One region of the Methylobacterium sp. NFXW15 genome, then DNA from elsewhere that is predicted to be linked to it. Evidence: riboswitches for the same ligand, from Rfam matches in the RefSeq annotation. Region 1 holds a riboswitch; each other region holds the start of a gene.
The links. Region 1 has a riboswitch for cobalamin ahead of J4O73_RS01315 (TonB-dependent receptor). Riboswitches for the same ligand answer to the same signal wherever they lie in the genome.

Region 1 (3,273 bases):
CTATCTGGGCCATGCTGCACCAGCGCGACGTCATCGCGCTCCCATTCGGTCTGGTGGCCAAGACGACCTACCCGGTGCTTCCCTGGATCGGGGTCATCGCGCTCGGCTACGCCATCGGTCCATGGTTCCTGCCCGGCGTCGCCACAGGTACGCGCGAGCGCCGTTTTTTTGCCATCGGCGGGGCGATGCTGGTCGCCTTCGCGGTGCTGCGTCTGGCAAACGGCTATGGGGACAAGCCCTGGTTCGTCGTCGACGAGAGTGGTTTGCGGACCGCGATGAGCTTTTTCGCGCTGACGAAATATCCGCCCTCGCTGCTGTTCCTGCTCCTGACGCTCGGAATCGGAGCGCTGTTGCTCGTCGCGCTGGAGTGGATGGGCGACTGCCTGATCGTTGCATTGCTGGCGGTCTTCGGCGGCGCGCCGCTCTTCTTCTACGTGTTTCACCTGACGGTTCTGCGGCTGCTCTACCACGGCGCGTTCGCGCTCTGGGGCCCGACGCAGGGCACCGTGTTCGGCGTCGATAACTACGTGTGGGTCGTGGTCTGGTACGCGGCGCTGATCCCGCCCCTCTACGCCCCGACGGCCTGGTTCTCGCGCCTCAAGGCGTCGCGACGCGACATCGCTTGGCTCAAGTACCTTTAGGGTCAGACCCATCAGCTCGGCTGCGCGACGGTCTGCTTGCGACCCTATTGGGATGCTCGACCATTATGTTTCAGCCTCGGTGTCGGATACGGAGGCCGGAGAGCACCGCAGAGCAGGGCGGACTAGCTGGAGATTGGGTTCCGCTCGCGAAGCGCAAGCTCTTGACGCAACTGTTCCTTGACTGCGTCGCGTACCGCCGGGCTTTGGAGCTTCCGCAGGAGGCTTTCCTTGGTGTGACCTTCAAACGGCCGCTGACCCTGCCAACGCCGCCGTGTCATCCCGATAATGGACTCCGTCAGCATCCCGCCCTCCCTGGCAGGTGCTGCTAATGCAACAGCGGGCGACAGACCAGAACCAATGAACCACGCAAAGCGAGGACGCGGATCGCGACATCCTCCAGCATGTCGGTCCTGGCAGCCTTTGCGCATCTCCGCCGGAAACCGAGCAGGCGAGAAACCATCCATCTACGACGATCAGGCAAGCGCTCGTTGTTGGCCGCGAAGGGACGGGTCGCAGTCGCCGCTGGGACACACCCGTGGGATGAAGACCCGTGGTCAAACGTAAATCTGACTTCGCGCCTTGACGGTCTGCGGAGCCGGGATGCTAGGCTCTGCTTGACGGTTCCCCTCGGGGATCAAAAGGGAACGCGGTGAGGGGCAACCCGAAGCCGCGGCTGCCCCCGCAACTGTAAGCGGCGAGCCCAGCACCACCGCGTCACTGGATGATCCTCATCCGGGAAGACGGTGCAAGGGCGGCGACCCGCGAGCCAGGAGACCTGCCGTCAGTCGTGGTCACACGCGAAACGCGTCGGGCGGGGTGTCCTGACGGGTGTCGAAGCGCTGGGCTCATGCCCAACGAAGCGACGTCATTCGCGGTGACGTGCCACTGTCGCCCTCGAGGCCCATGTGTCCCGTCGTTCCCTTCGCGCCCTGCTGGCGCTGTCGAGTTGTAGCCTCGCTCTGACGAGCGTCGCCCATGCCCAAGATAGAGCCGCCGGGGCTGCGGCCACCTCCGAGACGACGCTGGAGGAGATCTCCGTCACCACTGATGCTGCGGTCATCAAGACGCAGGCCGGTCCTTCGGCCAGCGCCGGCTACGTCGGCGGCGTCACCGGGATCGGCGGCTCCCTGCTCACGGTCGATTCCGCCAGCGCCGGGATCCTGACGGGAGCTCAGGTCAACAACCGGCCGGTGACCCGCCCCGGCGAGGTGCTGGAAGCCGTGCCGGGCCTGATCGTCACTCAGCATTCCGGCGAGGGCAAAGCCAATCAGTTCTTCCTGCGTGGCTTCAACCTCGACCACGGCACCGACATCGCCCTCTTCCTCGACGGCATGCCGCTCAACATGCGCACCCACGCCCACGGGCAGGGCTACGCCGACATCAACTTCCTGATCCCCGAACTCGTCGGCGCTGTGGAATTCCACAAAGGGCCGTACTTCGTCCGGGACGGCGACTTCGCCTCCGCCGGCTCGGTGCGGATCGATTACCTCGACAGCACTCCGAAGAACCTCGCGCTCACCTCCATCGGCTCGTTCGGCTATAAGCGCGCCCTCAACATCGTCTCGGCCCCGCTCGCCGAGGGCAACCTGCTCCTGGCGGCGGATGCACAGCTCTACGACGGGCCTTGGGTTGTCCCGGACGCACTTCGCAAGATCAGCACGGTCGCCCGCTATAGCCAAGGCACGGCGCTCGACGGGTTCTCCGTCACCGGCATGGCCTATGCCGCCCGCTGGACCGCCACCAACCAAGTCCCAGAACGCGCGATCGTCTCCGGGCTGATCAGTCGCTTCGGTACGATCAATCCGACCGATGGAGGCGACACGTCACGCTTCTCCCTGTCGGGACGATTCAGCGCGACGGACGACACTGGCGTGACACGGGCCTCGGCCTACGTGATCCGCTCGCAGCTCAACCTGTTCAACGACTTCACCTATTTCCTGAACGACCCGGTAAACGGCGACCAGTTCCACCAGCTCGACCAGCGCATCATCGGCGGCGGCGAGGCCCTGCACATCTTCCAGGGCGACCTGTTCGGCCTGCCGATGGAGAACGAGATCGGCGTCCAGACCCGCACAGATTCGATCCGCGTTGGTCTGTTCAATACGACCAACCGGCAATACCGCTCCGGTATCCTCGATGACCGGGTGCTGGAGACGAGCGGGGCGTTCTACTTCGACAACCGGGTGCGTTGGACCGACTGGCTGCGCACCAGCCTCGGCTTCCGGGCCGATGGTTACTACGCCAGCGTCGTCTCGGACACACCGGCCAACTCCGGCAAGGCGCGGGACGCCATCGTCAACCCGAAGCTCGGCCTCGTGCTCGGACCCTGGTTCGACACCGAGCTTTACGTGAACTACGGCGGCGGCTTCCACTCGAACGACGTGCGCGGCGTGACCGCCACCGTCGATCCCACAAGCTCCCTGTTCAACACCACCCGCTCACCGTTCCTCGTGCCCTCGACGGGCTACGAGATCGGCATCCGTAATCGGTCCATCGCCGGGCTGGAGACGAGCCTCGCCCTGTTCCGGCTCGATTTTGCCTCCGAGAACCTGTTTCAGGGCGATACCGGGACCACCGAGCCGAGCCGTCCGACCCGCCGGTTCGGCGTGGAATGGACCAACCGCTACGCGGT
Region 2 (3,273 bases), on a different contig from region 1:
CTGATCACCGGTCGCGAGCTTGAAGCCTGCCAGCGACTGCGACAACGTGATGAGGCTCCCCACCGGATCGGTAGCGTAGCTGTATTGGGCGTAGAGCGCGCTGTCCGGCGTCGGGTTGTAGACGAGCCCGAACCGGTAGCCGAGGGCATTGAACGTGCGTTCGAACTGCGCCCCAGTCTGCAGATCCGTCCGCCGCAGCGTCGGCACGTCGAGCCGGGCGCCGGTGAGGAAAGAGAGTTTGTCCGTGATGATCAGACGATCCTCGGCGAAGACCGAGGCTTGGCTCGTCTGCGTCGCGTAGGCCGGGCGAGCTCGTCCATTTTGCGGGAACAGGCCGGGATCATAGCCGGTAAGCGGCACGCTGGTGGTCTGGTCGAAGTAGAAGTTGTTCGTGTGCAGGAAATCGATGTGGTTTACATCGAAGCCCGCTGCGAAGACATTCGGCAGGCCGAGTACATCGCTCCGGAAGGTCGCGTCGAGCCGATTACCGACCTGCTCCTGATTGTGGTAGATTTCGAGGTAGTTGCTGCGGTCGACCAACCCTGTGCCGCGGTTGAACGCGTATTGCTCGACGTCGAGCCAATGCCGACGCGAGGTCAGACGGTAGGCCGTATTGCGGATGGTGATATCGGCGCTCGGCGACCATTCGGCCTTCAGCTGAGTCCAGTTGTCGGCCCAGGTGATCTTCGCGTCTCGCACATTGTAGTTGTTGAAGCGGATCAGGTCAGGGATACGCCCTTCGACGAGGGGCGTGCCCCAGTAGCGCGCGGGCTCCTGGTAGCCGAGATCGTGCGAGAGGGTGATCGCGAGATCGGGGCTCGGCTGGAACAGCAGGGCTGCCGAGACGGCGAGATTGCGGAAATCTCCCTCTGGCCGCAACCAGCCATCGGCCCGGTTGCCGCTGACATTGAGGCGGTAGGCGAACGTGTCGCCATATTCGGCCTGCGCGATGCCACCGCCCGAATCGAAAGCGAGCCGGGCCAACCCGTCGGAACCCACCACGGCGCGGGCGGTATTGATGGGAACGAAGACCGGCTTTTTGGGCACCACGTTGATGATGCCGCCGATTGCCCCGTCGCCGTAGAGCACGGAGGACGGGCCGCGCAGCACCTCGATCCGCTCGACGTTCCACGTGTCGAACGGGAACGTCACGGTTCCCGCGCCAACGTAGAAGCGCGTGCCGTCATAGAGTTGCTGGATCGAGTTCGGCCCCGCGAAGCCGCGGCTGGTGAACGCCCCGTTGCCGTTGCCGGGATCGGCGATCGTGGTGATGCCGGTGGCGTCCTGCGTCACCGCCTCGGCGATGGAGGTCTGGCCGCGCAGGCGCGCAGCCTCCCCCGACACGATGTCGATGCTGGCGGGCGTCTCCAGCGGGGTCAGGCCAATGCGGCTCGCCGTGCGATCGGGCGTGCGCAGGTTGAGACCGACCGGCGCGGCACGGGTGAGGCTGACCCCGCCTTCCCCTTCGACCGACAATTGTTCGAGGGTGACGACCTCCTGCGCCGAGGCGGGCGGCGCGGCGAAGATGAGGGGAGCATGGCTGAGCGCCGCGAACAGGCGCTTGCGGCTCAAAGGATGAGAAGCGGACATCAGACGGCGGACTCCGGCGCGGCGAAGACCGGCCTCGCTCCCATTGCAATGTAACAACATTACATGTCCAGAGCCGCGCGGACGAGTTCCTGCGAACGGGTCGAACGGACGAGAGGGGAACATGGCGGTTGCGGGCGCGCTTGCTGTGGCACGTCACCGCGAACGAGGCCTCGGCACGCCCATGGGGCAGTGCCTCGACACCCGCCGGGGCACCCCGCCCAGCGCGTTTCGCGTGTGACCACGGCTGACGGCAGGTCTCCTGGCTCGCGGGTCATCGCCCTCGCACCGTCTTCCCGGATGACAGGCATCCAGTGACGCGGTGGTGCTGGGCTCGCCGCTTACAGTTGCGGGGGCAGCCGCGGCTTCGGAGCGAGCTCCCCACCGCGTTCCCTTTTGATCCCTTTGCAGGGAACCGTCACGGCTAAGCTAGGCCACGGGATCGCCACGCGTCAACGCGGGCTCGGCGCTTATCGGCTACCATCCAAGGTGAAGACTTTGCCGGGTGGCTCCCGCGATGCTATGCGGCGGGCATTCCAGGAAGATCATGACCACACGACCTCCCCGCCGCGGCGGCCCCTCCGGCGGCAATGGCCGCCCCGACGGACGGCCCGGCCGCAAGCCCCCCTTTGGCGCGGATCGCGCCCGCACGGGCCCGCGCACCAGCGCCAAGGACGCCGCCGAACGCGCCGCACGGGCGCGGGGAGACGATGCGGGCGAGCGCGCCCCGTGGATCCCCGCCGCCGCGCCCGAGCCGCGCGAGAAGGCGCCTCCGCGCAAGCCCGCCAAGCCGGAGGCCGTCGCGCCCGCCCCTGGACCGACGCGCCGCGAGCAGCGCGCTGAAGCCTCGGCGACGCTGGCTTCCGGCGTCCAGACGCTGACGGTCGAGGCCGACGAGGCGGGAATGCGCATCGATCGCTTCCTGACCGCCCGCTTCCCGCAGCTGCCCTTTACGCGGGTGCAAAGCATCGTCCGCAAGGGCGAGTTGCGCGTGGATGGCAAGCGCGCCAAGCCGAATGACCGGTTGGAGCCGGGGATGAGCGTGCGCGTGCCGCCGCTCCGCCTCGACCAGCCGAGCGAGCGCCCCCGCAATCCCGCCCGCGAATCCGACGACGCAGCCTTCATCCGCAGCCTCATTCTCTACGAGGATGCGGAGATGATGATTCTCAACAAGCCGTTCGGCCTCGCCGTCCAGGGCGGCTCGGGCACCGTGCGCCATGTCGACGGCCTGCTCGAGTCGATGATCGGGCCGGATGGGCAGAAGCCGCGCCTCGTGCATCGGCTCGACAAGGATACGGCGGGCTGCCTCATCATCGCGAAGACGCGCCTCGCCGCCTCGACGCTCGCCAAGAGCTTCCGTTCGCGCGCCGCCCGCAAGATCTACTGGGCGCTGTGCGCGGGGGTGCCGCGCGTGCGCCAGGGCCGCGTTTCGACCTACCTCGCCAAGGACGAGCCGACCGATGCCGACGCACGGATGCGCATCGCCAAGCACGGCGAGGAGGGCGCGAGCCACGCGCTGACCTATTACGCCATGGTCGATCAGGCGGCGCAGAAGCTGTCCTGGTTGTCGTTCAAGCCGGTCACCGGCCGGACGCACCAGTTGCGTGCCCACGCGGCGCATATCGGCCACCCGATCGTCGGCGACCCGAAATACTTCTCGGTGGAGAACTGGGAGTTGCCCGGCGG
Region 3 (3,273 bases), on a different contig from region 1:
CGGGCGCGGGCGAGGTTGCGAGCATCCGTGTTCGGAACGGCGCCCCGCCCTTCCCTGTCAGCCCGCTGATCTACGGATCGGGCGAGATCGGCACCCTCGACGGCGGCCCGCCCTCGGCGGAACTCGACCGGGCGGCCGGTGTGAGCCTGCGCCGGTTCGGCGGCAATTTCGCCACGAGCTACAACTGGACCAACAATGCCTGCAACGCCGGCAAGGACTGGCAGCAGGCGAACGGCGACTTCCTGAGCGAGTCCGTCGGCCTGCCGCAGGTCGAGCGCAACCGTCCGGCGGCGGTGATCGCGGCGATGCACGGCTCATCCCTGTCCATGGGCGCCAGCAGTATCGTGACCCTGCCGCTCGCGGGCTTCGTCGCGGCGGACAAGAACGGCCCCGTCGGGCCGGACCAGGCCGCACCGTCGGCGCGGTTCGTGCCGGTGTCCTGGGAGGGACGGCGCCCGGCCTCCGCCCCCGTCGATCCGCGGGTCGCGGACATCCCGCATTGCCTCGCCACCCTCATCGACCGGTTCGGCCCCGCCGGATCCGAAACCGGCATCCGGGGCTACATCCTCGACAACGAGCCCGGCCTGTGGGCGACCCAGCACCCACGCATTGTGCGGGCTCCGGTGCGGATCGCCGACCTGATCGCGAGGGCGCTGAAGGCGGCGCGGGTGATCAAGGCCATCGACCCCGGCGCCTGGGTGATCGGCCCGGCGAGTTGGGGCGTCACCGGCATGGTGAGCCTCCAGAACGCGCCCGATTGGGACGCCTTCAAACACCATGGCAGCTTTCTCGCCGCCTATCTCGACGCCTTCCGGCAGGCCTCCGAGCGCGACGGGCGACGCTTGCTCGATGTCCTCGACGTCCATTGGTACCCGTTCAGCGACCGGGGCACTCTGTTCCGCAGCGAGGATCCGGCGCTCGCCGCCTCGCTCCTCGACGCGCCGCGCTCCCTGACCGAGCCAGGCTTTCGCGAGGCGAGCTGGGTGACACAAGCCCTGCCGGTGGCGATGGAGGGCGGCCTGTCCCTGCCGCTCCTGCCGAGCCTGGAGCGCATCGTTCGAGGGAACTTCCCCGGCACGGGCATCGCCATCACCGAGTACAATTACGGAGGAGCGGGCCAACTCGCCTCGGGCCTCGCCCTGGCCGACGCGTTGGCCCGCTTCGCGAGAGCCGACATGCGGCTCACCGCCCATTGGGGCTCCCTCGCAGGCTGGCTCGGCACCGCCTTCCGGCTCTACCGGAACTACGACGGCAAGGGCGGCCGCTTTCCCGATTCGGGCCTTCCCGTCGATGTCTCACGCCCCGACATCCTCACGGTCCGGGCGGGCGTGGAAGGCGAGCGCCTTCATCTCGTCCTCATCAACCGCGGGTCGCAGGACGAGGCCGCCGACATCGTCTTCGACCGGCCGTTCAAGGCCGCCCGGCTCATGCGCTACGGCTTCGATGCCGCGCATCGCGACATGGCCGAGACGGACCCGCCGACGACCCTCTCAGGCCCGCTGCGCGTGACCCTGCCCTCCCGTTCCGCCCGGCATTGCGTGCTGACGCCGGTCTAAAACGGTTCTGCTTGCCGTTGTGCCAAGGGCGGAAGCCAGATACACAGGAGGGATGACGGTGCCCCGCAAGGGGTGAAAAGGGAACGCGGTGAGGGTGTGCCCGAACCCGCGGCTGCCCCCGCAACTGTAAGCGGCGAGCGCCTGCCAGCAGCCACCGGAGCGATCCGGGAAGGCGGCGGGCGCGCCCTAGCCGCGAGCCAGGAGACCTGCCGTCATCCTCGACGTTCAACGTGCCGCCGGTGGGGCGGCAGGAGAGCCCTGATGACGACCACGACCCTCGCCCCCGTCGCGATCCGCTCGAACGAGCGCCTGCTCGCAGTCGCCATGGCGGCCTTCCTCGGCCTCGGCCTCGTGTTCATGGCGGGCTTCTCGCCGGCCATCGCGTTCCACAACGCGGCGCACGACTTCCGGCACGCCCAGAACTTCCCCTGCCACTGACGCCCACGCGCCAGGGATGATCCTCAGGCTTCTGTCGGCGGCACTGGCCGCCGGCTTCCTCGCGGCTATCGTCGCCACGGGGCTCCAACTCGCGTTGACCTCTCCCCTCATCGTCGAGGCGGAACGGTACGAGATGCGGGAGCCCACCCGTGCGGCGCAGGCACTGCCCATTATTCTCGCCCATTCGGGGCATGACCACGCGGCACCCGATGCCGCGCCCGAATGGCAACCCGCACCCGGCTTCCAGCGCATGGCCTTCACCGGGCTCGCGACCCTCGTCGGCGGCGTCGGCTACGCGCTGCTCCTCGGCGCGGTGCTGATCGCGCTCGGCCGCGAGCCGACCTTGCAGACCGGGCTCGCCTTCGCGCTGGCCGGGTTCGCCAGCGTCGCCCTCGCCCCGGCCCTTGGTCTGCCGCCGGAACTGCCGGGACAGGAGGCGGCACCGATCCTCGCGCGGCAGGTCTGGTGGGCCATGACGGCGGTCGGCACCGCGATGGGGCTCTACCTGATCGGCGTCCGCCGCTCGCTCATCGGCATCCTCGGCGGCCTCGTGTTGATCGTCGCGCCGCATGTCGTCGGCGCGCCGCAGCCTCCGGCGGGAACGTCCGAACTCCCGGCAGTTCTGGCCGCGCAATTCGCCGCCCGGTCGCTGGCGATCAGCGCGGTATTCTGGGCCATGATCGGCCTCGGCTTCGGCTGGGCGTGGCAGAGCTTCGGCCCCGCGAAGGGCGCCCGCCATGTCTGAGGCGGAAACGATCCTCTACGTCTGCACCACCTGCCGACGGGAGGGTGACGACCCGGAGGCGCCCCGCGCCGGGGCACGTCTCCATGCCGAACTGGTGCAGCGTGCAGGCGCCCTGCGCGTCGAGCCGGTGGAATGCCTGTCGGTGTGCAAGCGGCCCTGCACCGTGGCCGTCGCCTCTCCCGGACGCTGGACCTACGTCTACGGGGATCTCGACCCGGTCGAGGCGGCCGAGACGATCCTGGCGGGCATCGGCGCCTATGCCGGAACGCCGGACGGCATCGTGCCCTGGCGCGAGCGCCCCAAGGAATTCCGTTCAGGCGTTATCGCCCGCATCCCTCCGTTTCCCCCGCGCCCCGAGGCCGCCGAATGACCATCGTCGCGAAGATTCCCTGCACGATCGTCACCGGCTTCCTGGGAGCCGGGAAGACGACCCTCGTCCGCCACGTCGTGGAGAATGCGAAGGGCCGTAAGCTCGCCATCCTCGTCAACGAGTTCGGTGATGTCGGCTTCGACCGCTCGTTCCTGGCCGCCTGC

Region 2: it holds a riboswitch for cobalamin, as region 1 does, so the genes downstream of both, J4O73_RS10410 (TonB-dependent receptor) here and J4O73_RS01315 (TonB-dependent receptor) in region 1, are expected to answer to the same signal.
Region 3: it holds a riboswitch for cobalamin, as region 1 does, so the genes downstream of both, J4O73_RS04620 (CbtB domain-containing protein) here and J4O73_RS01315 (TonB-dependent receptor) in region 1, are expected to answer to the same signal.

Annotation. Positions count from the first base shown of each region.
Region 1 is NZ_JAGEKG010000001.1:279,379-282,651, reverse strand. It holds gene J4O73_RS01320 (DUF1624 domain-containing protein) at 1-641, shown strand, start outside; cobalamin riboswitch at 1,243-1,438, shown strand; gene J4O73_RS01315 (TonB-dependent receptor) at 1,547-3,273, shown strand, end outside.
Region 2 is NZ_JAGEKG010000004.1:79,330-82,602, reverse strand. It holds gene J4O73_RS10410 (TonB-dependent receptor) at 1-1,590, opposite strand, end outside; cobalamin riboswitch at 1,823-2,022, opposite strand; gene J4O73_RS10405 (RluA family pseudouridine synthase) at 2,135-3,273, shown strand, end outside.
Region 3 is NZ_JAGEKG010000002.1:70,622-73,894, reverse strand. It holds gene J4O73_RS04625 (glycoside hydrolase family 44 protein) at 1-1,556, shown strand, start outside; cobalamin riboswitch at 1,596-1,784, shown strand; gene J4O73_RS04620 (CbtB domain-containing protein) at 1,818-1,994, shown strand; gene J4O73_RS04615 (CbtA family protein) at 2,011-2,739, shown strand; gene J4O73_RS04610 (DUF1636 family protein) at 2,732-3,109, shown strand; gene cobW (cobalamin biosynthesis protein CobW) at 3,106-3,273, shown strand, end outside.